DNA from 3 places in the Pantoea sp. X-Soil-YNGN-844 genome. Region 2 is predicted to be linked to each of the others. Evidence: predicted binding sites of a transcription regulator. Region 2 holds the regulator's gene; each other region holds the start of a gene.
What was found. Region 2 encodes sigma-54, which starts transcription at its own class of promoters, with help from an activator protein. Its sites were predicted from a motif close to GTTGGCACANNTTTCGCTNT; they were not measured.

Region 1 (8,023 bases), 3.1 Mb from region 2:
TGGCATATCCAGTACGGCCTTTGGCAGAATCAATCCGTAGGCCACAACCACCATCACGTCTGCCTTCAGATCAGCGACCAGTTGCTGATTTTCTTCAGGTCGCAGTGACTTAGGCTGATAAACCGGAATGTCATGTGCCAGCGCCAGCGTTTTGACCGGGCCCGGCGTGAGTTTGTTACCGCGACCCGCAGGACGGTCGGGTTGGGTGAATACGCCGATAACCTGATGTTCAGAAGCAAGCAGCGCGTCAAGATGACGCGCTGCGAAGTCAGGTGTGCCGGCAAAGATGATTTTTAGCGGGGCAGACACGTTTATCCCTTCTTAAGATCTCAGGAAGCCTGCGCGTTCTGACGCGCCAGTTTCTCTAACTTAGTTTTGATTCGTTGCCGCTTCAGAGGCGACAGATAATCAATAAACAGTTTGCCTTCCAGATGATCAATCTCATGCTGGATGCAGATGGCCAGTAACTCGCTGGCTTCCAGTTCGAAACTTTTACCATCACGATCAAGTGCGCGAACCTTTACCCGCTCAGCACGTGGAACAAACGCGCGCTGTTCCGGAATAGAGAGGCACCCCTCTTCAATACCGGTTTCGCCGCTTTTTTCCAGCAGCTCAGGGTTAATCAGGACTAAACGCTCTTCACGACTTTCAGAGACATCAATCACGATAATGCGCTGATGAATATCGACCTGCGTAGCCGCAAGACCGATACCTTCTTCGGCATACATCGTCTCGAACATATCATCAACGATACGCTGAATGTCTGCGTTAACTTCTTTAACGGGCGCGGCGACTTTGCGAAGACGCTCGTCAGGGAAATGTAATACCTGCAAAACTGACATAAATATCCAGATCTGTATTCGGTTAAGAAAAGATTACTGCCTCATATTGTAGACTTTTCGAGGCCTGATTGACAGCATTGTGCGGCAGGAAGCAAGGGCGTTCAGGGAGCAGGAGATGGACAAAACAGAGCAGTATATGCGGCTGGCGGCCGTCACCGGAATGACAGGAAAACGCTGGGTTGACGTGGCGCAGCAGACAGGTGCCGGACTGGCAGACGATGATCAGCTTATCCGGCTTGGATTAGATGCCAGCCAGCGGCAGCAATATTATGAATTTAATGAAAAAAATATTGAGAAAGTCTGTTGCTGGCTGGCGCAGAGTCCGGCTCATCATCTGATTACCGCTCTGGATGCAGCTTATCCAGCCCGTCTTAAAGAAACCAATCGCTTTCCGCCGCTGCTTTATATTGATGGCGATCCTGCTGTTATCAGTACACCACAGTTAGCAATTGTAGGAAGCCGGAACAGCTCTCACTATGGCCGTTACTGGTGTGACTGGTTTACCCAGCATTTAAGCCTGGGCGGATTGACCATCACCAGCGGACTGGCGCGGGGTATTGATGGCGTTGCGCATCAGGCCGCACTTAACGTGGGCGGTAAAACGGTGGCGGTGTTAGGAAGCGGGTTGCAGCATCTTTATCCCAAAAACCATACCCGTCTTGCCGCAGAGATTGTCGATCAGGGCGGTGCTATCGTTTCTGAGTTTCCACTGACGACCATACCGCATCCGCTTAATTTTCCACGCCGTAATCGTATCATTAGCGGCCTGAGCCACGGTGTGCTGGTGGTAGAAGCCTCGCTGAAAAGTGGCTCACTGGTGACGGCCCGTTATGCGCTGGAGCAAAATCGCAATGTCTATGCCTTACCTGGCGCGCTCGGCAACCCGTTAAGCGAAGGCGTAAACTGGCTGATTCAGCAGGGCGCGCTGCTGGTGGCTCATCCCAATAACATCGCAGAAGATCTGGCAAATGCACTTAACTGGCTACCCGTGGCTCAGGCGGATGAAATTTATTCTGAGGTGAGGGACGATGCTCCATTGCCATTTGCTGATGTGTTGGCTAACGTAGGAGATGATGTTACACCTGTTGACGTTGTCGCTGAACGTGCCGGCCAATCTGTGCCAGTTATCTCAGCTCAGTTGCTGGAACTGGAGTTAGCAGGATGGATCGCAGCTGTACCCGGCGGCTATGTCCGATTGAGGAGGGCATGCCATGTTCGACGTACTGATGTACTTGTTTGAGACATATATCCACAACGAAGCAGAAATGGGTGTTGATCAGGACAGATTGACAGATGACCTGACGGATGCCGGGTTCCATCGTGAAGATGTTTACAGTGCGCTGAACTGGTTAGAAAGACTGGCTGACTATCAGGAAGGACTGGTAGAACCCATTTTACTGACAAATGATCCGCTCTCCATGCGTATTTATACCGATGAAGAGAGCAAACGTTTAGATGCTGACAGCCGTGGTTTCCTGCTGTTCCTGGAGCAGATTCAGGTGCTGAACCTGGAAACCCGTGAAATGGTCATCGAACGTATCATGGCGCTGGATACCTCAGAGTTTGATCTGGAGGATCTCAAATGGGTGGTGCTGATGGTGTTGTTCAACATCCCGGGATGTGAAAATGCCTATCAGCAGATGGAAGAACTGCTATTCGACGCCAATGAAGGTATGCTGCATTAAATTTCCTTTCATGCATTGATCGCTATGAGTAAAGCTGCACTCTTCACCGTGCGTAAACAGGATCCCTGCCCCGCTTGCGGGGCAGAACTGGTTATCCGCTCCGGTAAACACGGTCCTTTTCTGGGCTGCGCGAACTACCCGGCTTGTGACTACATTCGACCTTTAAAAGGTCAGGCCGATGGCCATGTGGTCAAAGTGCTGGAAGGACACGCCTGTCCTGAATGTGGTGCGGATAAAGTGTTGCGGCAGGGACGTTTTGGCATGTTTATCGGCTGCAGCCTCTATCCGGAATGCGGATACACAGAAACCATCGATAAACCGGATGAAACCTCGCTGGCCTGTCCACAGTGCCATGAAGGCCGGTTAGTTCAGCGGCGTTCCCGTTACGGCAAAACGTTTCACTCCTGCGATCGTTATCCGGCCTGCCAGTTTGTCGTCAATCTGACACCCGTTGCCGGAATCTGTCCTTATTGTGAGTATCCGCTGTTAGTTGAGAAAAAGACGGCGCAGGGCGTTAAGCGCTTCTGCGCCAGTAAGAGTTGTGGCAAAGCCATCGCTGAAGAGAATTCATAGACCATGGAAAATCAACACCTCGCCGATTCACTTGAGACCTGTTTAGAGCATCTGAATCGTCAGGCGGTCATCGCCTATCCCACGGAAGCCGTATTTGGTCTGGGCTGTGACCCTGACAGTGAATCTGCCGTTATGGCGTTGCTGGCGCTGAAACAGCGCCCGGTAGAGAAGGGGCTCATCCTGATTGCGGCTGATTACAGTCAGCTTGAGCCTTACATCTCGGCGCGCGAACTTTCTGTAGTCCAGCGAGAGCGGATGTCTGCCTGCTGGCCCGGCCCGGTGACTTTTGTCGTGCCTGTGCCGCCACAGACACCTCGCTGGCTTACCGGACAGTTTGATTCACTGGCCATTCGCGTCAGTGACCATCCGGATGTTCAGGCGCTATGTCGGGCGTTTGGCAAACCGCTGGTCTCGACCAGCGCAAACCTGTCAGGCCAGCCTCCCTGCCGTACGGCTGAAGAAGTGAAGCAGCAGTTTGGTGAGCCGTTCCCGGTTCTGTCGGGTAAAACGAGTGGACGAATCAATCCTTCTGAAATCCGCGATGTCATTAGCGGCGAACTCATACGTCAGGGTTAATTCATGGATAACTTCGCCGTTTTCGGTAATCCGATCAGCCACAGTAAATCGCCGCTGATCCATCAGGCTTTCGCTGAGCAGACGGGCATTGAACATCGCTATGGTCGCATCTGTGCCCCGGTTGATGGTTTTCCTCAATCGCTTTCTGCCTTTTTCGGGCAGGGAGGTCGTGGTGCCAACGTGACGTTACCTTTCAAACAGCAGGCATGGGAATTTGCCGATCAGCTCAGCGAACGTGCAGCTCTGTCAGGTGCGGTAAACACCGTTAAAAAGCTCAGTGATGGGCAGATTCTGGGAGACAACACGGATGGTATCGGCCTGTTAAGCGATCTTGAACGGCTGAATATGATCAACGCTGGCCACAATGTCTTGCTGGTGGGAGCGGGCGGGGCCGCACGCGGTGTTATTCTGCCGCTGCTTTCAGCAGGCGTGACGCTGACCGTCGTCAATCGTACAGCCGCGCGCGCTGAAGAGCTGGCGAACCTGTTTAGCGCGAGCGGGACTATCCGGGCATCTGGTTTTGAGCAGCTGACGGATCAGCGCTTTGATCTGATCATCAACGCCACTTCAAGTGGTGTGAATGGAGAAACGCCTCCTTTACCTGCAGAGGTCATCCATTCTGAAGTGCGCTGCTACGACATGTTTTACCAAAGCGGGCTGACGCCTTTTTTACGCTGGTGTCAGGCGCAAGGGAGTGATCATCTGGCCGATGGACTGGGGATGCTGGTGGGTCAGGCTGCGCATGCTTTCTACATATGGCACGGTGTGATGCCGGAAATCACGCCCGTGATTGCTCAGCTTAAGCAGGCCATGCAGCCATGAATCAGGCGATACAGTTCCCGGATGAGGAAATCTATGACGCTGAACTGAACGCGGTCTGTTTTCCAGTAATGGTCAACGGCATGCGGCTGAATTGTGCAATCAGCCGCGATTCGCTGAATTCACGTTTTGGTGAAGGAGAGGCGATGGCGCTGTTTCAGCACCATCGCTGGGATCTGGAAGATGAGGCCGAAGCGGCCATTCGTCAGGATGATGTAGATAATCAGGGCTGGATCTGGTTATCTCCCGCCAGGTAATCATCTTTCCAGCCAACATAGTTATTAGCGGAATAGCGTAAACCTTCCTTTTCACTGTCATTCAGCGGCCTGACCTGCTTTACCGGGCTACCCAGGTAGAGATAGCCGCTCTCCAGCCTTTTACCGGGCGGCACCAGACTTCCGGCACCAATCATTACCTCTTCTTCTACTATTACGCCATCCAGCAGAATCGATCCCATACCGACCAGCACGCGATCGCCAATGGTACAGCCGTGTAGCATCGCTTTATGCCCGACGGTAACGTCCTCGCCAATAATAAGAGGGAAGCCCTGTGGGTTGGCGGCTGATTTATGCGTGACGTGCAGAACACTGCCGTCCTGCACATTAGTACGGGCACCAATGCGGACCTGATTCACATCACCTCTTATCGCAACCAGCGGCCAGATGCTCACGTCATCTTCCATAATCACATCACCGACGACAACACTGCTTGGATCGACCATAACGCGCTGACCCGTTTGCGGGAAAAGATCTTTATAGGGACGTAGGGCGGAAGTCATCTTGTTCTCCTTTGTTCTGTTTTCACTGCAGCCTGATGCCATTTTAGCCAGCTGACAAGCCAATTCTGACGCGGATCGCTGGCGATCTCACCAATCTGGATCATTTATAACCGTTCAGATAAAAGATCCTAAAAAAGGGTTGTGCTCTCAAACGGGATCCCTATAATGCGCCTCCATCGACACGGAACACCGGCAACGGGAAACGGGTTGAGAGGCACAGGAGACTGCGCCGCCGGAGAAAAACTTCTGAGAAAGAAGTTGACTCTGCAGGAGGAAAGCGTAATATACGCCACCTCGCGACAGGACGCTAACGCACTGTTCGCACTGCTCTTTAACAATTTATCAGACAATCTGTGTGGGCACTCGCAGGATTGATATCAGCGTCTCCGGACGCAACAAAATATCAAGTCTCACGAGTGAACACATAATGAAATTCATTATGACGTTTTACAGATGAGCACCGCTTAACTTGTTTAAGCAAATCAAACTTAAATTGAAGAGTTTGATCATGGCTCAGATTGAACGCTGGCGGCAGGCCTAACACATGCAAGTCGGACGGTAGCACAGAGAGCTTGCTCTTGGGTGACGAGTGGCGGACGGGTGAGTAATGTCTGGGGATCTGCCCGATAGAGGGGGATAACCACTGGAAACGGTGGCTAATACCGCATAACGTCGCAAGACCAAAGAGGGGGACCTTCGGGCCTCTCACTATCGGATGAACCCAGATGGGATTAGCTAGTAGGCGGGGTAATGGCCCACCTAGGCGACGATCCCTAGCTGGTCTGAGAGGATGACCAGCCACACTGGAACTGAGACACGGTCCAGACTCCTACGGGAGGCAGCAGTGGGGAATATTGCACAATGGGCGCAAGCCTGATGCAGCCATGCCGCGTGTATGAAGAAGGCCTTCGGGTTGTAAAGTACTTTCAGCGGGGAGGAAGGCGGTGCGGTTAATAACCGCACCGATTGACGTTACCCGCAGAAGAAGCACCGGCTAACTCCGTGCCAGCAGCCGCGGTAATACGGAGGGTGCAAGCGTTAATCGGAATTACTGGGCGTAAAGCGCACGCAGGCGGTCTGTTAAGTCAGATGTGAAATCCCCGGGCTTAACCTGGGAACTGCATTTGAAACTGGCAGGCTTGAGTCTTGTAGAGGGGGGTAGAATTCCAGGTGTAGCGGTGAAATGCGTAGAGATCTGGAGGAATACCGGTGGCGAAGGCGGCCCCCTGGACAAAGACTGACGCTCAGGTGCGAAAGCGTGGGGAGCAAACAGGATTAGATACCCTGGTAGTCCACGCCGTAAACGATGTCGACTTGGAGGTTGTGCCCTTGAGGCGTGGCTTCCGGAGCTAACGCGTTAAGTCGACCGCCTGGGGAGTACGGCCGCAAGGTTAAAACTCAAATGAATTGACGGGGGCCCGCACAAGCGGTGGAGCATGTGGTTTAATTCGATGCAACGCGAAGAACCTTACCTACTCTTGACATCCACGGAATTCGGCAGAGATGCCTTAGTGCCTTCGGGAACCGTGAGACAGGTGCTGCATGGCTGTCGTCAGCTCGTGTTGTGAAATGTTGGGTTAAGTCCCGCAACGAGCGCAACCCTTATCCTTTGTTGCCAGCGATTCGGTCGGGAACTCAAAGGAGACTGCCGGTGATAAACCGGAGGAAGGTGGGGATGACGTCAAGTCATCATGGCCCTTACGAGTAGGGCTACACACGTGCTACAATGGCGCATACAAAGAGAAGCGACCTCGCGAGAGCAAGCGGACCTCACAAAGTGCGTCGTAGTCCGGATCGGAGTCTGCAACTCGACTCCGTGAAGTCGGAATCGCTAGTAATCGTGGATCAGAATGCCACGGTGAATACGTTCCCGGGCCTTGTACACACCGCCCGTCACACCATGGGAGTGGGTTGCAAAAGAAGTAGGTAGCTTAACCTTCGGGAGGGCGCTTACCACTTTGTGATTCATGACTGGGGTGAAGTCGTAACAAGGTAACCGTAGGGGAACCTGCGGTTGGATCACCTCCTTACCTGAAGATACCTTCCCGCGCAGTGTCCACACAGATTGTCTGATAAAAAGTAATGAGCAGGACGGCTGCGAAGTCGTGACACTATCGTGTCCCCTTCGTCTAGCGGTTAGGACTCCGCCCTTTCACGGCGGCAACAGGGGTTCGAATCCCCTAGGGGACGCCACCTGCTTGGTGACAGGTGAAAGGTGTCTCCATACAGTATCTCAAAACCGTTCGGGTTGCGTAAGCAGCCGGGTCGCGTTTGAGATATTTGCTCTTTAACAATCCGGAACAAGCTGAAAATTGAAACGACGTGTCGTTTTCATTCTCCGTAATAAGAATGAAAAATACGATGCGTTCGAGTCTCTCAAATGCTTGCAGCTTACAGCGTTGAAAAACGCCTGTGGGTTGTGAGGTTAAGCGACTAAGCGTACACGGTGGATGCCCAGGCAGTCAGAGGCGATGAAGGACGTGCTAATCTGCGTAAAGCGACGGTAAGGTGATATGAACCGCTACAGCCGTCGATGTCCGAATGGGGAAACCCGGTGCACTCTGTGCATCATTGCAGCATGAATACATAGTGCTGCAAGGCGAACCGGGGGAACTGAAACATCTAAGTACCCCGAGGAAAAGAAATCAACCGAGATTCCCCCAGTAGCGGCGAGCGAACGGGGAGCAGCCCAGAGCCTGAATCAGCATGTGTGTTAGTGGAAGCGTCTGGAAAGTCGCAGGGTACAGGGT
Region 2 (8,023 bases):
GCCAAAAGGGCTGAAATTTGTGCTTGCGCCACAACTGCCGCTGCCGCATATGATTTCGACAGATGGAACGCGTCTGCGTCAGATTCTGTGGAACCTGATTGGTAACGCCGTGAAGTTTACTCAGCAGGGCGAAATCGTAGTGCGGGTAGCCTATGAGCAGGACGAAACGCTGCGCTTTGAGGTGCAGGACTCCGGTATGGGTATTCGGCAGGAGGAGCAGGATAAGATCTTTGCGATGTACTATCAGGTCAAAGATCAGCATGGCGGTAAACCGGCGACCGGCACCGGTATCGGGCTGGCGGTTTCACGTCGTCTGGCGCAGGCGATGGGCGGCGACATCCGTGTACACAGCGCACCAGGGCAGGGCTCATGCTTCACCGTAGAGATTAAGGCGCCGCGCATTGCTGAAGAGGTGGAGGATGAAGGCCTGGACGACAGCCTGCCACTCCCTGCGCTGCATGTGCTGCTGGTTGAAGATATTGAGCTGAATGTGATTGTGGCGCGCTCGGTGCTTGAGAAGCTGGGCTGCAGCGTCGAGGTCGCCATGACCGGCAGCGAAGCGCTGGCGCTGTTCGACCCGCTGGAGTTTGATCTGGTGCTGCTGGATATTCAGCTGCCCGATATGACCGGGCTGGATGTCTCGCGTGCGATTCGCCAGCAGTATCAGGGAACGCATCTGCCACCGCTGGTGGCACTGACCGCCAATGTCCTTAAAGACAAAAAAGAATATTTCGACGCGGGAATGGATGATGTCCTGAGCAAACCGCTGGCCGTGCCGGCGCTGACCGCGATGATCAAAAAATACTGGGATTATCAGGCAGATTCGGAAGAGGAAACCGCAGAGGTCAGCGATGACAAAACCCGGATGCTGCTGGATGTCGCGATGCTCGAACAGTATATCGAGCTGGTTGGTCCCGGTCTGATCACCCAAAGCCTGACGATGTTTGAAAAGATGATGCCGGACTATCTTGCGGTGCTGGAATCGAATCTGATGGCGCGCGATCAGAAAGGCATTGCTGAAGAGGGGCACAAGATCAAAGGGGCGGCGGGTTCGGTCGGGCTGCAGCGCTTGCAGATGCTGGCGAAACAGATTCAGAGTCCTGAATTACCGGCTTGGTGGGACAACGTTGTTGAATGGATTGACGAGCTGAAGCATGAGTGGCGACATGATGTGCAGGTATTGCGCGACTGGGTGGCAGAGCAGGATAAGTCATATCCCGGAAAAAAATGACCCCAGCCGAGGCCGGGGTGCGCGAATACTGCGCCAACACCAGGGAAAGCATTGCGGCCGCTATGATTTGAATAATTAATGCAGCCGCAGGGTATTGGTTAACACTGACATCACCTTAGCAAATTCATCTTCTCATGCGACAAGATTCATTAAAATTTGTGATATTGAGCAGCGTTTAAATACAGAAAACATTAATTTGGCAACACAGTCAAGTAAGGAATCATTTTCTCTGCTGCATTGCTGTTATTTTAATCAAATTTGTGGTTTTTGGTATAGTTTTGATGCTGCTCAGCTGCAAAGCAAAGACTGAACAGCAGTAAATTAAGCTGGCATTAACCTTTGCCTCTTCAGGGAAGCTAACGCGCTGATATTGCAAGTGACCGCCCTGAAATGACACGAATTATCCAAAACGATTTGGAATGATAAAAAAGAATCTAAAACTTTGTCCTTAACTTGCGCTGACATCATTGCGCTTAATGAGAGTAAAGAGGGACACAATAACTCTGAGCAACGCGGATAAGCGCTGTTTATTTAAACGTTATCAGCGTGATTCTGTTTAAGCTTTGGGCGGCTCATCATTCATAAAAAAATAACAGTTAAGAATATTGAATGATTTGAACCGGCGCTTATCACCCATTATTAAGTGTTTATCTGGAAAGATGCTAAGCCGTGACAATCAATGGAACCGATTCCTTTTTTCCGGAAGTCCTTGAACTATTTCGAACTGTTGCAGCATTTTGATGCAAAATGATTGAATAAAGTCTGGAAACCGCTGTGAGGTTTTCAGCGATTTTTGTGAAAAAGCTGCTTTTCTGGCAGTGATTACATGAGTGATTAATTAACGTCTGAAACAGGTATGGGAAGATTGCATGAACAAGCATAAAGGAAGCGTCGGACAGCGTATCAGACGTATTATTGGTCGTGTTCTGCTGGTATGGCTGGGCGTATGGCTGGCGGGAATTTTGCTCTTTTCGTTCCTGCCGGTACCGTTTTCAGCGGTAATGGCTGAACGACAGATCGGTGCCTGGTTACGCGGTGACTTTAGCTATGTCGCCCATTCTGACTGGGTCGGACATGATGAGATTTCGCCGTGGATGGGGCTGGCCGTTATCGCCTCAGAAGATCAAAAGTTTCCGGACCACTGGGGGTTCGATGTCGCGGCGATTGAATCTGTACTGGATAACAGCGATAGCCGGATGCGTGGTGCCTCCACATTGTCACAACAGACAGCAAAGAATCTGTTTCTGTGGGATGGCCGCAGCTGGGTGCGTAAAGGTCTGGAAGCGGGGCTGACAGTAGGTATTGAGACAGTCTGGTCGAAACGTCGTATTCTGACCGTCTATCTTAATATTGCAGAGTTCGGGCCGGGTATTTTTGGCGTTGAAGCAGCTTCACAGCGCTACTTCCACAAGCCAGCCAGCCGGCTTACCGCTGCCGATGCCGCCTTACTGGCGGCCGTTCTGCCTAATCCTATTCGTTATCGTGCGGGTGCGCCTTCAGGCTACGTCAGAGAGCGACAGCAGTGGATAATGCGTCAGATGCGCCAGCTTGGTGGGGAGGGCTTCCTGCAGCGTAATAAGCTCGACTAAGACTTAGTCTTCATCAAAGCCCGCTTCAAACAGCTCAATGACCGCTGCCAGCGCCGGTATTTCCTCCGGGCCGCTGGCTTCAATCTCTATGTGCCCGCCTTTAGCCGAGTCGAGCATCAGCAGCGCAATCACGCTGCTGGCCTCAGCTTCCGTGCCCGCTTCGTTGCGCAGCAACACTTCGGCATCGAAGCTCTGCACCAGCTCAAACAGCTTCATTGCCGGACGGGCATGCATGCCCAGCTTATTTTTGATTTCTACAGTTTGTCTGACGGTCATGATTTGCGCTTTTCCAGCGTGCGATGGCGTGACTGTACATTCTTACCGCGCGAACGGAAGTAATCCGCCAGCTGTTCTGCAATATAAACTGAGCGGTGTTTGCCACCGGTACAGCCAATCGCCACGGTAAGATAGCTACGGTTATTGGTCTCCAGCATCGGCAGCCAGAGTTCAAGATAGCTGCGTGTCTGGTAGATAAAGTTGTGCACTTCAGTGTGGCGGTCAAGGAAGGCCGCCACCGGACGATCGAGGCCGGTCATCGGGCGCAGCTTAGGATCCCAGTGGGGATTAGGCAGAAAGCGCACGTCAAAGACATAATCAGCGTCAATCGGGATGCCATGTTTGAAGCCAAAGGATTCAAACACCATGGTCAGTTCGCGTTCACGCTTGCCCAGCAGACGGGTACGCAGCATCTCGGCCAGCTCATGTACCGACATCTCTGAGGTGTCGATGATCAGATCGGCACGCGAACGCAGCGGCTCCAGCAGATCGCTCTCTTCATCAATAGCGCTCTCCAGCGACAGATTTTTGCTGGAGAGGGGATGCAGACGGCGCGTATCGCTGTAACGACGAATCAGGGTATTGCGATCGGCGTCGAGAAACAGCAGCTGAGGTGAAAATGTGTCAGGTAGATTATTCAGCGCGGTTTCAAAAATTTCCGGGGATTCAGGCATGTTACGCACGTCGATGCTGACCGCCGCCGAAATATTGCGTTCCGCCAGCGAGTTGGCCAATTCAGGCAGCAGCACGACCGGCAGGTTATCAACGCAGTAGAATCCCATATCTTCCAGCGCACGGAGCGCCACTGACTTCCCCGAGCCTGAACGACCGCTAACGATCATCAGCACCATGACCTTCTCTCCCGTTTTAAAACCGGCACCGGGCCGGTAAAGACGCGTTACTGCTCTGTCTGGACTTCCGTAATAATGGCATAGAGCTCTTCATCACTCTGCGCAGCACGCAGACGACGGCAAACCGTTTTATCTGCCAGACGTTTTGCCACCAGTGAAAGGGTGTGCAGATGTGTTTTGCACTGGTCAGCCGGAACCAGCAATGCAAACAGCAGGTCGACCGGCTGGTTGTCGACGGCATCAAACGCAATCGGCTGCTCAAGGCTGATAAATACCCCAACCGCTCGCAGAGTATCCTCTTCCAGCTTGCCGTGAGGAATGGCTATTCCGTTACCAATACCGGTACTGCCCATGCGTTCGCGGGTCAGAATCGCTTCGAAAAGCGTCTGGTGCGGCAGGTTGAGCTGCTTAGCGGCCAGTTCGCTGATGATTTCCAGCGCACGTTTTTTGCTCTGGCAGTGTACGCCGCTGCGGGTGCAGTCTGGCGAAAGCACTGTGCTCAATTCCAGTGTAAGGTCGTTGTTCATTATCGTTTCACTTGCGTGTTCACCAGGCCATTCACCACCAGCGCGCTGATATGTGCGACAAACGGCGCTTGCTCAGATGACAAAACGGGGCGGATTATCCGCCCCATCCTGTCGGCTCTGCGCGCCATGCGCGCGTAGCTAGCGTGAAGGTTAGTGTTTTTTCAGTTTATCTTTGTGTTTGGTCAGCTGACGGGCGAGTTTATCGATCAGCCCGTCAATTGCCGCATACATATCTTCCGCTTCCGACGTAGCGTGCAGCTCGCCACCGTTCACGTGGAGTGTTGCGTCAGCCACCTGCGTGACTTTCTCAACCTTCAGGACAATATAGACCTGATTGATATGTTCAAAATAGTGTTCCAGTTTGGCAAATTTACCGCTGACGAATTCACGTAAAGGTGGCGTGATTTCAACATGTTGCCCGGTCAGGTTCAGCTGCATAGGTCTTCCTTCTCATTTCTTTCAAACCAGCTGTTTACGCTGGTTCGATGGCGGGATGGATAAAGACTCACGATATTTGGCGACGGTACGCCGTGCCACCATGATCCCCTGATCAGATAACATGGAGGTCAGTTTACTGTCGCTCAAGGGTTTGGCTGGATTTTCCGCCGAAATTAATTTCTTCACCAGAGCACGGATCGCGGTAGAGGAGGCTTCACCGCCACCTTCCGTATTAACGTGACTGGAGAAAAAGTACTTCAGTTCAAAAATGCCACGCGGGCTGTGCAGATACTTCTGCGTGGTCACACGGGAAATGGTCGATTCGTGCATCTCAACGGCCTGGGCGATATCGGCCAGCACCATCGGACGCATAAATTCTTCACCCTGCTCGAAGAACGCCTGCTGCTGCTCAACGATACAGCGCGTAACTTTCAGCAGCGTGTCATTGCGGCTTTCAAGGCTCTTAATCAGCCAGCGCGCTTCCTGCAGATTACTGCGAATGAACTGGCTGTCGCTGTCATTGCGCGTTGAGCCACCCATTGCCGCGTAGTGCTGGTTAATCTTCAGACGCGGCACGCTGTCGGCATTGAGTTCAACTGTCCAGCGGCTGCCAACCTTACGCACCAGCACGTCGGGGATAACATATTCCGGCTCGCCGGTGTTGATGGACTGACCCGGACGCGGGTCCAGCGACTGAATCAGCAGCATCGCCTCTTTCAGCACCTCTTCTTTGAGGCGCGTGACGCGCATCAGGCTGCGGAAGTCGTGATTGGCCAGCAGGTCGAGATGTTCGCTGACAATCAGGCGTGCTTCAGTCAGCATCGGCGTTTCTGGCGCATACTGGGAGAGCTGAACCAGCAGACAGTCACGCAAATCACGTGCGCCCACACCAATCGGGTCAAAGCGCTGGATGCGTTTCAGCACCGCCTCAACCTCATCCGCTTCAAGCTCATCATTGCCGATGCTGTCAAGGATCTCCTCAAGCGAGACGGTGAGATATCCGGTGTCATCGATAGCATCGACGATAGAGGTCGCAATCGCGCGGTCGGTATCGCTGAAAGGCGTCAATTCGACCTGCCACATCAGGTAATCCTGCAGTGACTGCGTGGTTTCGCCCTGATAGACCGGCAACTCATCATCCTGATAATCGGTACCGGTGCCGGAAGGGGTACCAGCGGTGTAGATTTCATCCCAGGTGGCATCCAGCGGCAGCTCATCAGGCATCTCTTTCTGCTCAAGCGCTTCACGGGTATCCAGCGCTTCGGCTTCTGACGATTCCCGGGAGTCAATCTCGTCATGCAGATCGGTCTGCTCAAGCAGAGGATTACTTTCCAGTGCAAGCTGTAACTCCTGCTGGAGTTCAAGCGTGGAGAGTTGCAGCAGACGAATCGCCTGCTGCAATTGTGGAGTCATTGCCAGCTGTTGGCTGAACCTGAGTTGTAAACCTTGCTTCATAGACAGGATGGTAGTTCCCAGGTAAACATCGGTATTAACGACACCTTATCAGAGTCTGAACTCTTCACCCAAATAAACCCGCTTAACCTGCTCATCCGCAAGAATTTCATTGGGTGTACCATGCGCAATCAGATGGCCCTGGCTGACGATATAGGCCCGCTCACAGACCGCTAACGTTTCGCGCACGTTGTGATCGGTAATCAAAACGCCGAGGCCGCTGTCACGCAGATGCTCAATGATCTTCTTGATGTCGATAACGGAAATAGGGTCAACACCGGCAAAAGGTTCATCCAGCAGAATAAACTTAGGATTGGCAGCCAGCGCGCGGGCAATCTCAACACGACGTCGTTCACCACCCGACAGCGCCTGACCCATGCTGTCACGCAGGTGCTCGATGTGGAACTCTTCCATCAGTTCACGGGCGCGATCCTGACGTTGCTCTTCGGTGAGGTCATCACGGATCTGCAGTACCGCCATCAGGTTATCGTAGACGCTGAGGCGACGGAAAATCGATGCCTCCTGCGGCAGATAACCGATGCCGCGACGCGCACGCGCATGCAGCGGCAGGATGCTGATGTCTTCATCATCAATGACAATGCGGCCAGCGTCACGCGGCACAATGCCCACCACCATGTAAAAGGTGGTGGTTTTACCGGCCCCGTTCGGACCCAGCAGGCCGACAATCTCGCCGGATTTTACCTGCAGACTGACATCTTCTACCACGCGACGGCCTTTATATGCCTTCGCCAGGTTTTCTGCGATTAATGTGGCCATAGCTATCAGTTACTCTTCTTTCCGCTGTTGGACGAACCTTTATCCTGAAGTTGCGACGGCACCAGTACGGTCGTGACGCGCTTGTTCTGGCCCTGGCTGTAAGCCTGCATTTTCTGCTCTTTTACCAGATAGGTAATACGATCGCCTTTGATGTTGCTGTCCTGCTGCTCAATGAACGCATTGCCGGTCAGTTCAACGAAATCGTTGGCCAGTTCGTAGTGCAGTTTAGAGGCATGGCCCTGAACCGGCTTGCCGCTGTCCTGCATCTGATAGAAAGTTGCGGGATTACCGTAGGCGTCAACGATGGTTTTCTTGCTGTCGCCGCCCGGACGGGTCACCACGACTTTATCGGCCGTGATTTTGATAGAGCCCTGCGTCACGATGACATTGCCGGTAAAGGTCGCGACATTGCCCTGCAAATCCAGCGCCTGATTCTGCGAGTCAATATTGACGGGTTTGTCCGAGTCACCGGTCAGGGCCAGCGCCGGAACGCTGGTTGCCAGTAACATGCTGGCCAGTAAAATCTTCAGGCTATTTTTGTTCATTTTGAATTTCATAAGAGGTTTTGACCTTTTCGATTAACTCGGCGTTTTTTGTCCGTAAATTGCCGCGCATTTTCATGCCGGTGGAGTTAAAGCTGCGGCCATACAATGTCACCTGGTCATCAGAGGTAACGTCCTGAGTAACAAGGTTAATCTGTGCATTATCGGTTTTGATCCGCTCAAGCTGAGAATCCTGCGTCAGCGTATTCAGCTCAACATGGCCATACAGATAAAGCATACGATCTTTGGTGAGCTTTGCTTTATCTGCGCGTAACGTCCAGGTGGGAATTTTGTTCTCATCAAAGGTAGTCATTACCGGATTGTCGAACCAGCTCAGCTC
Region 3 (8,023 bases), 410 kb from region 2:
ATGACGTTCTCCAGCGCCGTCATGTGCGGGAACAGGTTGAAGCTCTGAAACACCATCCCGACCGAGCGGCTGATTTCACGCGCCTGCGAATCGCGGTCGGTAATCGTCATCCCGCCCAGCTTGATGCTGCCCTCCTGATAGCCTTCCAGCCCATTCATGCAGCGCAGCAGCGTGCTTTTACCCGATCCGCTGCGACCGATGATCGAGATCACCTCGCCCATGTCGATATCCAGATCCACGCCTTTCAACACATGGTTGTCGCCGTAATATTTTTGCACCTGATTAATGGTGATGAGCGGCATTGAATTTTTTCTCCAGATACTGGCTGTAGCGAGACAGCGGATAACACATCAGGAAGTAGCCCAGCGCCACCAGCCCAAAGACTTTAAACGGCTGATAGGTGACGTTGTTGAGAATGGTGCCCGCCTTGGTCAGCTCGATGAAGCCGATAATCGACGCCAGCGCGGTGCCCTTGATCACCTGCACGGCGAATCCCACTGTCGGGGCGATACCGATGCGGATCGCCTGCGGTGCCACCACCCGCCACAGCGTCTGACCAAAGGTCAGACCGAGGCAGCGCGACGCTTCCCACTGCCCTTTCGGCAGGGCGCGGATACTGCCGTACCAGATGTCCACCAGAAAGGCGCTGGTGTAGAAGGTCAGCGCCAGCGAGGCGGCGGTCCAGGGGGCGACATCGATCCCAAACAGGCCAACGCCGAAAAATGCCAGGAACAGCTGCATCAGCAGCGGCGTACCCTGAAACAGCGCGGTGTAACCGCGTATCAGGCGCGTCAGCCATTTACGCTGCAGCAGCCGCAGAAACAGCAGCGGCAGCGTCACCAGCGTGCCGCCAACAAAGGCCACCAGCGACAGCAACAGGGTCCAGCGCGCCGCCAGCAGCAGGTTGCGCAGGATGTCCCAGTCGGTAAAGGTCGTCATCATGATGCCTGCACTCCAAACCATTTACGGCCAATCGCCAGCAGCAGATGGCGCATCGCAATCGACAACGCCAGGTAGATCAGCGTGGTCACCAGATAGACCTCAAAACTTAAGAAGGTGCGCGACTGGATCAGGTTGGCGGCGAAGGTCAGCTCCTCATAGGAGACCTGCGACACCACCGACGAGCCCAGCATCACGATGATGCACTGACTCACCAGCGCCGGATAAATGCGCTGCAGCGCGGGCGGCAGCACGACCCGCAGAAACGTCTGGCTGCGGGTTAATCCCAGCACCCGGCCCGCTTCCCACTGCCCTTTGGGTGTTACCTGGATCCCGGCGCGGATGATCTCGGTGCTGTAGGCGCCAAGGTTGATCAGCATCGCCAGCAGCGCCGCCTCGCCAGCGGTGAGTTTCAGCCCCAGCGCAGGCAGACCGAAAACGATAAAGAACAGTTGCACCACAAACGGCGTATTGCGGATCAGCTCGACATAGATGCCCCACAGACGGCTCATCCAGCCCGGTTTGCCGCTGCGCAGCGCGGCGCCCGCAATGCCCAGCGCCACGCCACCCGTCGTCGCCAGCACCGTCAGCTGGATGGTGACCCACAGACCGGAGAGCAGCTCCGGCCAGTAGGGCCACAGGGCGGGAAAGTTAAGTTGCCCGGTCATGAATCCGTCCTCAGGCGCCGAGGTTCGCAGGCAGCGGCGCTTTCAGCCACTCTTCAGAGAGTTTATTCAGCGTGCCGTCCTTAATGCCCTGCTCAATCAGCGCATTCACTTTCGCTTTCAGCGCAGGCTCATCTTTCTTCAGGCCGATATAGCAGGGTGAATCTTTCAGCATGAACTGCGCGACGGGCGCTTTGGCCGGATTCTGGCGCGCAATCGCGGCGACGACCAGGTTGCCGGTCGCGACATACTGCACCTGACCGGAGAGATACGCAGACAACGTGGTGTTGTTATCTTCGTAGCGTTTCACCTGCGCATCTTTCGGGGCGACTTCGCTCAGCACCATATCTTCTACCGCACCGCGCGTGACGCCAATCGACTTGCCGCTCAGCGCCGACGCCGCTTTGATTTCATCGCCCTTCGGACCGAAGACGCCCAGGAAGAACGGCGCATAGGCACGGGTGAAGTCGATCACTTTCTCACGCTCGGCGTTTTTACCCATGCTGGAGATAACCAGATCGACCTTGTCGGTTTGCAGATAAGGCACGCGGTTGGCACTGCTGACCGGCACCAGCTGCAACTTAAGTTTCATCTGCTTCGCCAGATATTTTGCCGTGTCGATATCATATCCCTGCGGCTGCAGGTCCGTGCCGACCGAGCCAAACGGCGGGAAGTCCTGCGGCACGGCCACGCGTATGACGCCGCGCTTCTGGATATCCTGCAGTTGATCGGCCAGCGCGCTGCCCGTTTGTGCCATCAGTAATGCCGCTGTCGCAACCGCCATCAAAACTTTTTTCATTATGCACCCCGGTGAGATTAACGTGAAACAAAAGATTCTTTGACAAGCAATCTGCAACTAATGTGCCAATCCGGGCGGCAACAGAAAAAGGATTAAGCGGCAGAGCGTTCAGTGGAAATCCGGCGTAACCGGGGCAATCACGCCAGGAAAGTGGTGTTCTGAAATGGGGCAAAGCACCAAAACGGTGCCTGTTAACGGTGCTCCAGCTCGTCAAACTGCTGGTAAAGGTCGGCGATCTGATGAATCCGCTGACGTCCCTGTGCCAGCATTTCATGCAGCAGCGCATTGGCGATCAGGTTAACCAGACTCATGGCGGCACTGTAGCTGTCGAAGGCGGAAACGCTGTCGAGCGGCGTACAGAGTTGCCAGCGCGCCAGCGCAATCACCGTCTGCGCCTGCGGCTCACACAGCGCCAGCAGCGGGATGCCAGCCGCCTGCATCTGCTGCATCAGCGGCCGGATGATGCGCGGACGGCGGCGAAACGCCATCACGATTACCATGTCATCCGGCGTGATATCCACCAGCTCCTCGGCCAGCGTCTGTCCCGGCTGCGGCAGAATATGCACCTGCGAACGCGCCTGCACCAGCTGCTGACGCAGATGCAGCGCTACCGGATAAGCGTTGCGCATGCCGATGATAAAGACACGTTTAGCCTGCGCCAGCTGCTGGATAACCTCGTTAAAGTGCCGGGCATCCAGGCTGTTTACCCACTGCGTCAGATTAGCCATCTCCTGCTTGTAATGACGTGCCAGCAGCGTATTGCCCTGCACAGCATCACGGTTATCGGTCAGCGGCATGCCGCTCTGGCGCAGGATGCGAAGCTCATCACGCATATCCTTGTACTTTTCATAGCCCAGACGCTTAAACAGCCGACTGACCGTGGCTTTCGACACGCCACTGAGCCGCGCCAGCTCGGCGCTGTTGTAGCTGATCAGGTCATCGAAGTGGTCAAACACGAAGTCGGCAATACGCTGCTCCTGCGGAGAGAGTTGCGGATAGTGACTTCTGAGTCGTTCATCAAGCTGTTTCATAAGGCGTCCTGTAACTTTTGTTTCAGCAGAAGCTAGCACAATTTACGCCAGGTTAACCGGCGCATTGTCAGCTAAGCATGAAAACTGGAACAGCTCTTGCTTTGTTATGGGTTCTGTCACCCAAAGAACGAGAAAAAGATGATTCAAAGCAATATGGCCCCGCAGGGGATGGCGGTGACGCCACACCATCTGGCGAGTGAAAGTGCGCTCGCGGTGCTGCGCGATGGCGGTAATGCCATTGAAGCGATGGTGGCTGCTGCCGCAACTATCGCCGTAGTCTATCCGCACATGAACGGACTGGGCGGCGATGGTTTCTGGCTGATTCTGCCGCCTGGCGGCGATCCGGTCGCTATCGACGCCAGCGGCGCAGCCGGTTCACTGGCTCACCGCGATTTTTACGCCGATAACCCGAAGATCCCACATCGCGGGCCGAAAGCGGCGCTGACGGTGGCCGGTACGGTCAGCGGCTGGCAGGAGGCACTGACGCTCTCTGCAGAGATGGGCACCCCACCATTGCCGCTGGCCCGTCTGCTGCGGGATGCGATTCGCTACGCCGCCGACGGGATTCCGGTGACCGCCTCACAGACCGCCGCGACCACGAACTTCCTCAGTGAGTTGCAGCATCAGCCCGGCTTTCGTGCCCATTTTATGCCCGACGGCGATGTGCCGCAGCCGGGCAGCCGTTTTACCCAGCCCGCGCTGGCGAACACTCTGAGCCAGCTCACCGAAGAGGGACTCGACAGCTTTTATCGCGGCCCGCTGGCTCACCATATGGCCGACGAGATGGCGACGCTGGGCATGCCGGTGACGCTGGCCGATCTGCAGCAGCATCGCGCCCGTCATATGACACCGCTGCATCTCGCCCACAGCGAAGGCGACATCTGGAATATCGCCCCGCCGACCCAGGGCATGGTGTCGCTGGCGATCCTCGGCATCACCGATCGTCTGGAGATGGCGGAGGCTGACGACGCGCAGACGGTGCACCGCATCGTGGAGGCCACCAAGAAAGCCTTTGCGCTGCGCGACAAACACATCACCGATCCGCGTCACGTCACCGAAGATGTGCAGGCGCTGCTGGATAGCGATCACCTTGATACGCTCGCCAGCCAGATCGTCGATGGCGAGGCCGCAGCGTGGGGCAACGGGCGCGGGCCGGGTGATACGGTCTGGATGGGCGTAATGGACAGCAGCGGCCTGGCCGTCTCCTTCATCCAGAGCATCTATCACGAGTTTGGCAGCGGCGTGGTGCTGCCCGGCACCGGCATTACTTGGCAGAATCGGGGCGCTGCATTCAGCCTGGACCCTGACCATTTGCTGGCGCTGGCACCCGGCAGGCAGCCGTTTCATACCCTGAATCCCGCCGCTGCAAGGCTGAAAGATGGCCGTACGATGGTCTATGGCGCGATGGGCGGCGATGGGCAGCCGCAGACGCAGGCCGCGATTTTTACCCGCCATGTGATTCAGGGCCTGCCGTTACAGCAGGCGGTCAGTGCACCGCGCTGGCTGCTGGGCCGGACCTGGGGGCAATCGTCCGACTCGCTGAAACTGGAAGGCCGCTTTGACGACGAAACGATATTGATGCTGCGCCTGTGGGGACATGAGGTGGAACGGCTGCCGGACTTCAGCGAATCCGTAGGTCATGCGGGCGCAATTGTGCGTCACAGCAACGGCATGTTTGAGGGCGCAAGCGACCCACGCAGTAACGGCAGCGCCGCCGGTTTTTAACAGGAGCGAATCATGAATCAACACGACTGGGCCAGCTACATCGGCCATATGGAGCAGATCCTGCAACTGGAACTGGATGACGCCCGCCGCGCTGAACTGCTGATCCAGCTTTCACGAATTGCGGAGATGGCTGCGCCGCTGATGGCGTTTCCGCTGGATGACCGGCTGGAAGTCGCAGGAGTATATCAGGCATGAGATTAGGTGATGTTTCAATTCAGACGCTGCAACGGGCGATCCAGCAGAGTGAGATCAGCGCACTGGAGGTGGCGAAGCACACGCTGCAGGCGGTTGAGCAGCACAATCCGGCGCTGAATGCCTGGACGGAGGTCACCGGGCCGCGCATGTTAAAAGAGGCCAGCGCCATTGATGCACAGCGGCAGCGCGGCGAAACGCTGCCACCGCTGGCGGGCATTCCTTATGCGGTGAAAAATCTGTTTGATGTGGCGGGTCACAGCACGCTGGCCGGTGCCAGCCTGTTCCGCGATCGCCCAGCGGCACAGGCAGATGCGTTTGCCGTTGATAAACTGCGTCACGCTGGCGCGCTGCTGTCAGGTATGCTGAACATGGATGCCTATGCTTACGGTTTTACCACCGAGAACAGCCACTATGGTGCGACACATAACCCGCGCGATCTCAGCCGCGTGGCGGGCGGCTCATCTGGGGGTTCGGCCGCCGCGGTAGCCGCCGGGCTGGTTCACTTTTCACTTGGCACCGACACCAACGGTTCGATTCGGGTGCCCGCGTCGCTGTGCGGTATTTTTGGTCTTAAGCCCACTTTTGGCCGTCTGTCACGCAGCGGCAGCCATCCGTTTGTCGCCAGCCTTGACCACATCGGTCCACTGGCACGGCGGGTTGAAGACCTGGCTGTGGTGTATGACCTGTTACAGGGCGCAGACCCCGCCGATGCGTTTCAGGCCGATCATCCGGTGGCCGCGACGCTGCCGGGGCTGTCACAGGGCAGCGAAGGCTTACGCTGCGGCGTGCTGGGCGGCTTTTTTGCCCGCTGGTGTGATGAGGATTCCCGCGCTGCCGTCGCGGTGGTTGCGGCAGCGCTTGAAGCCCAGGAAGAGGTGCTGATGCCGGAGGCGGAGCTGGCCCGCTCAGCGGCGTTTATCATGACTGCCGCAGAGGGTGGCAATCACTATCTGCCCGCCCTGCGCCAGATGCCGGAGCAGTTTGAACCGAACTCCCGCGAGCGTCTGCTGGCGGGTGCCATGATGCCAGGCGCCTGGTATGTGCAGGCGCAGCGCTTCCGTCGTCATTTCCAGCAGCAGGTGTTACCGCTGTTTGATCATTTCGATGTACTGATCGCCCCGGCAACTCCCTGCAGCGCAATCACGATCGGCCAGCAGACGCTGTCGATTCAGGGTGAATCGCTGCCCGCTAAAGCGAGCATGGGGATGCTGACGCAGCCAATCTCCTTCCTGGGATTACCGGTCTGTACCGTGCCGCTGGCGACCCGGAGCGGCCTGCCGATTGGCTTACAGCTTATCGCCCGTCCGTTTAACGAAGAGGCAGTGCTACGCGCCGCCTGGTCACTGGAACACCAGGGCATTACGATACCGCAAATGAATATGGCAGGAGTGTGATGAACAGAGAGATTAATTTACCGCAGGTGCTCAGCGAGGTGACGGCGCAGTTTTATCGCTACGAGCAGGCGCTGGTCAGCAATGATGTGGACGAACTGGACGCGCTGTTCTGGCACGACCCGCGAACCGTGCGCCTTGGCGCGGGTGAGAATCTGTATGGCATTGATGAGATTCGGGCCTTCCGTGCCGCGCGCCCTTCAGCCGGGCTGGACCGGACGCTGCGCAACACCGTGATTACCACCTTTGGTGAGGATTATGCAGTCTGCAGCACTGAATTTACCCGCACCGGCAGTGATAAAATTGGCCGCCAGCAGCAGACCTGGGTGCGCATGCCCCACGGCTGGTGCATCGTGGCGGCGCAGGTCAGTCTGATGAGCTGACGGCTTCCGGCGCTTCGCCCGATCAATAGAGGCAAGCGCCGGAACCAGCTTACGGTGCCGGATGCGTTTTGATCCAGTGGTCAGCAATCTGCTGACGGGTGCAAATCCAGACGTCATCGTGCTGCTGAATGTGATCAAGGAAGTTCTGCAGCGCGCGGAATTTGCCCGGACGCCCCAGCAGACGGCAATGCATGCCGATCGACATCATCTTCGGAGCCGTTTCCCCCTCTTCATACAGCACATCGAAGGTATCCCGCAGATAGGTGAAGAACTGTTCGGCAGTGTTAAATCCCTGCGGCGAAGCAAAGCGCATGTCGTTGCATTCCAGGGTGTAAGGAATAATCAGGTGCGGTTTCACCGTGCCATCCTGACAGGTGACCTGGGTCCAGAACGGCAGGTCGTCGCCATAATAGTCACTGTCATAGCTGAAGCCGCCCTGCTCCACCACCAGCCGACGGGTATTCGGGCTGTCGCGGCCGGTGTACCAGCCGGTCGGTGCTTTACCAAACAGATCCACCAGCACATCAACCGCCTGCTGCATATGCTGACGTTCAGTTTTTGCATCCATGCCCTGATAGTGGATCCAGCGCCAGCCGTGGCTGACCACATCGTAGTCCGCCTGTTTAATCGCCTCGACGACTTCCGGGTGACGCGCCAGCGCCATCGCCACGCCAAACACGGTTAGCGGCAGACCGCGCTTCTGAAACTCATTGTGAATGCGCCAGAAACCGGCGCGAGAGCCATATTCATACAGCGACTCCATCGACATGTGACGATCGGCATAGCTCGCTGCACCGATGATGTCGGAGAGGAACTGCTCTGAGCCCGCATCGCCATGCAGCACGCTGTTTTCTGCGCCCTCTTCATAGTTCAGAACAAACTGCACCGCCACACG

Region 1: AC6I8C_RS16685 (gamma carbonic anhydrase family protein) is a predicted target of sigma-54. The motif match lies at 5,548-5,567, and genes of this name have one in related genera.
Region 3: AC6I8C_RS03825 (gamma-glutamyltransferase family protein) is a predicted target of sigma-54. The motif match lies at 3,518-3,537, and genes of this name have one in related genera.

Annotation. Positions count from the first base shown of each region.
Region 1 is NZ_AP036007.1:3,602,449-3,610,471, reverse strand. It holds gene fmt (methionyl-tRNA formyltransferase) at 1-309, opposite strand, end outside; gene def (peptide deformylase) at 330-842, opposite strand; gene dprA (DNA-protecting protein DprA) at 958-2,082, shown strand; gene smg (DUF494 family protein Smg) at 2,054-2,527, shown strand; gene AC6I8C_RS16705 (DNA topoisomerase family protein) at 2,552-3,100, shown strand; gene tsaC (L-threonylcarbamoyladenylate synthase type 1 TsaC) at 3,104-3,676, shown strand; gene aroE (shikimate dehydrogenase) at 3,680-4,498, shown strand; gene AC6I8C_RS16690 (DUF1488 family protein) at 4,495-4,752, shown strand; gene AC6I8C_RS16685 (gamma carbonic anhydrase family protein) at 4,719-5,273, opposite strand; rRNA gene AC6I8C_RS16680 (16S ribosomal RNA) at 5,764-7,303, shown strand; tRNA gene AC6I8C_RS16675 (tRNA-Glu) at 7,392-7,466, shown strand; rRNA gene AC6I8C_RS16670 (23S ribosomal RNA) at 7,697-8,023, shown strand, end outside.
Region 2 is NZ_AP036007.1:454,718-462,740, forward strand. It holds gene arcB (aerobic respiration two-component sensor histidine kinase ArcB) at 1-1,231, shown strand, start outside; gene mtgA (monofunctional biosynthetic peptidoglycan transglycosylase) at 2,101-2,820, shown strand; gene npr (PTS phosphocarrier protein NPr) at 2,824-3,096, opposite strand; gene rapZ (RNase adapter RapZ) at 3,093-3,947, opposite strand; gene ptsN (PTS IIA-like nitrogen regulatory protein PtsN) at 3,995-4,474, opposite strand; gene hpf (ribosome hibernation promoting factor) at 4,625-4,912, opposite strand; gene rpoN (RNA polymerase factor sigma-54) at 4,934-6,367, opposite strand; gene lptB (LPS export ABC transporter ATP-binding protein) at 6,416-7,141, opposite strand; gene lptA (lipopolysaccharide ABC transporter substrate-binding protein LptA) at 7,147-7,698, opposite strand; gene lptC (LPS export ABC transporter periplasmic protein LptC) at 7,673-8,023, opposite strand, start outside.
Region 3 is NZ_AP036007.1:868,926-876,948, reverse strand. It holds gene AC6I8C_RS03850 (amino acid ABC transporter ATP-binding protein) at 1-302, opposite strand, end outside; gene AC6I8C_RS03845 (amino acid ABC transporter permease) at 283-939, opposite strand; gene AC6I8C_RS03840 (amino acid ABC transporter permease) at 939-1,607, opposite strand; gene AC6I8C_RS03835 (transporter substrate-binding domain-containing protein) at 1,618-2,403, opposite strand; gene hpxU (MurR/RpiR family transcriptional regulator HpxU) at 2,595-3,434, opposite strand; gene AC6I8C_RS03825 (gamma-glutamyltransferase family protein) at 3,573-5,159, shown strand; gene hpxX (oxalurate catabolism protein HpxX) at 5,172-5,354, shown strand; gene AC6I8C_RS03815 (AtzE family amidohydrolase) at 5,351-6,748, shown strand; gene hpxZ (oxalurate catabolism protein HpxZ) at 6,748-7,128, shown strand; gene puuE (allantoinase PuuE) at 7,178-8,023, opposite strand, start outside.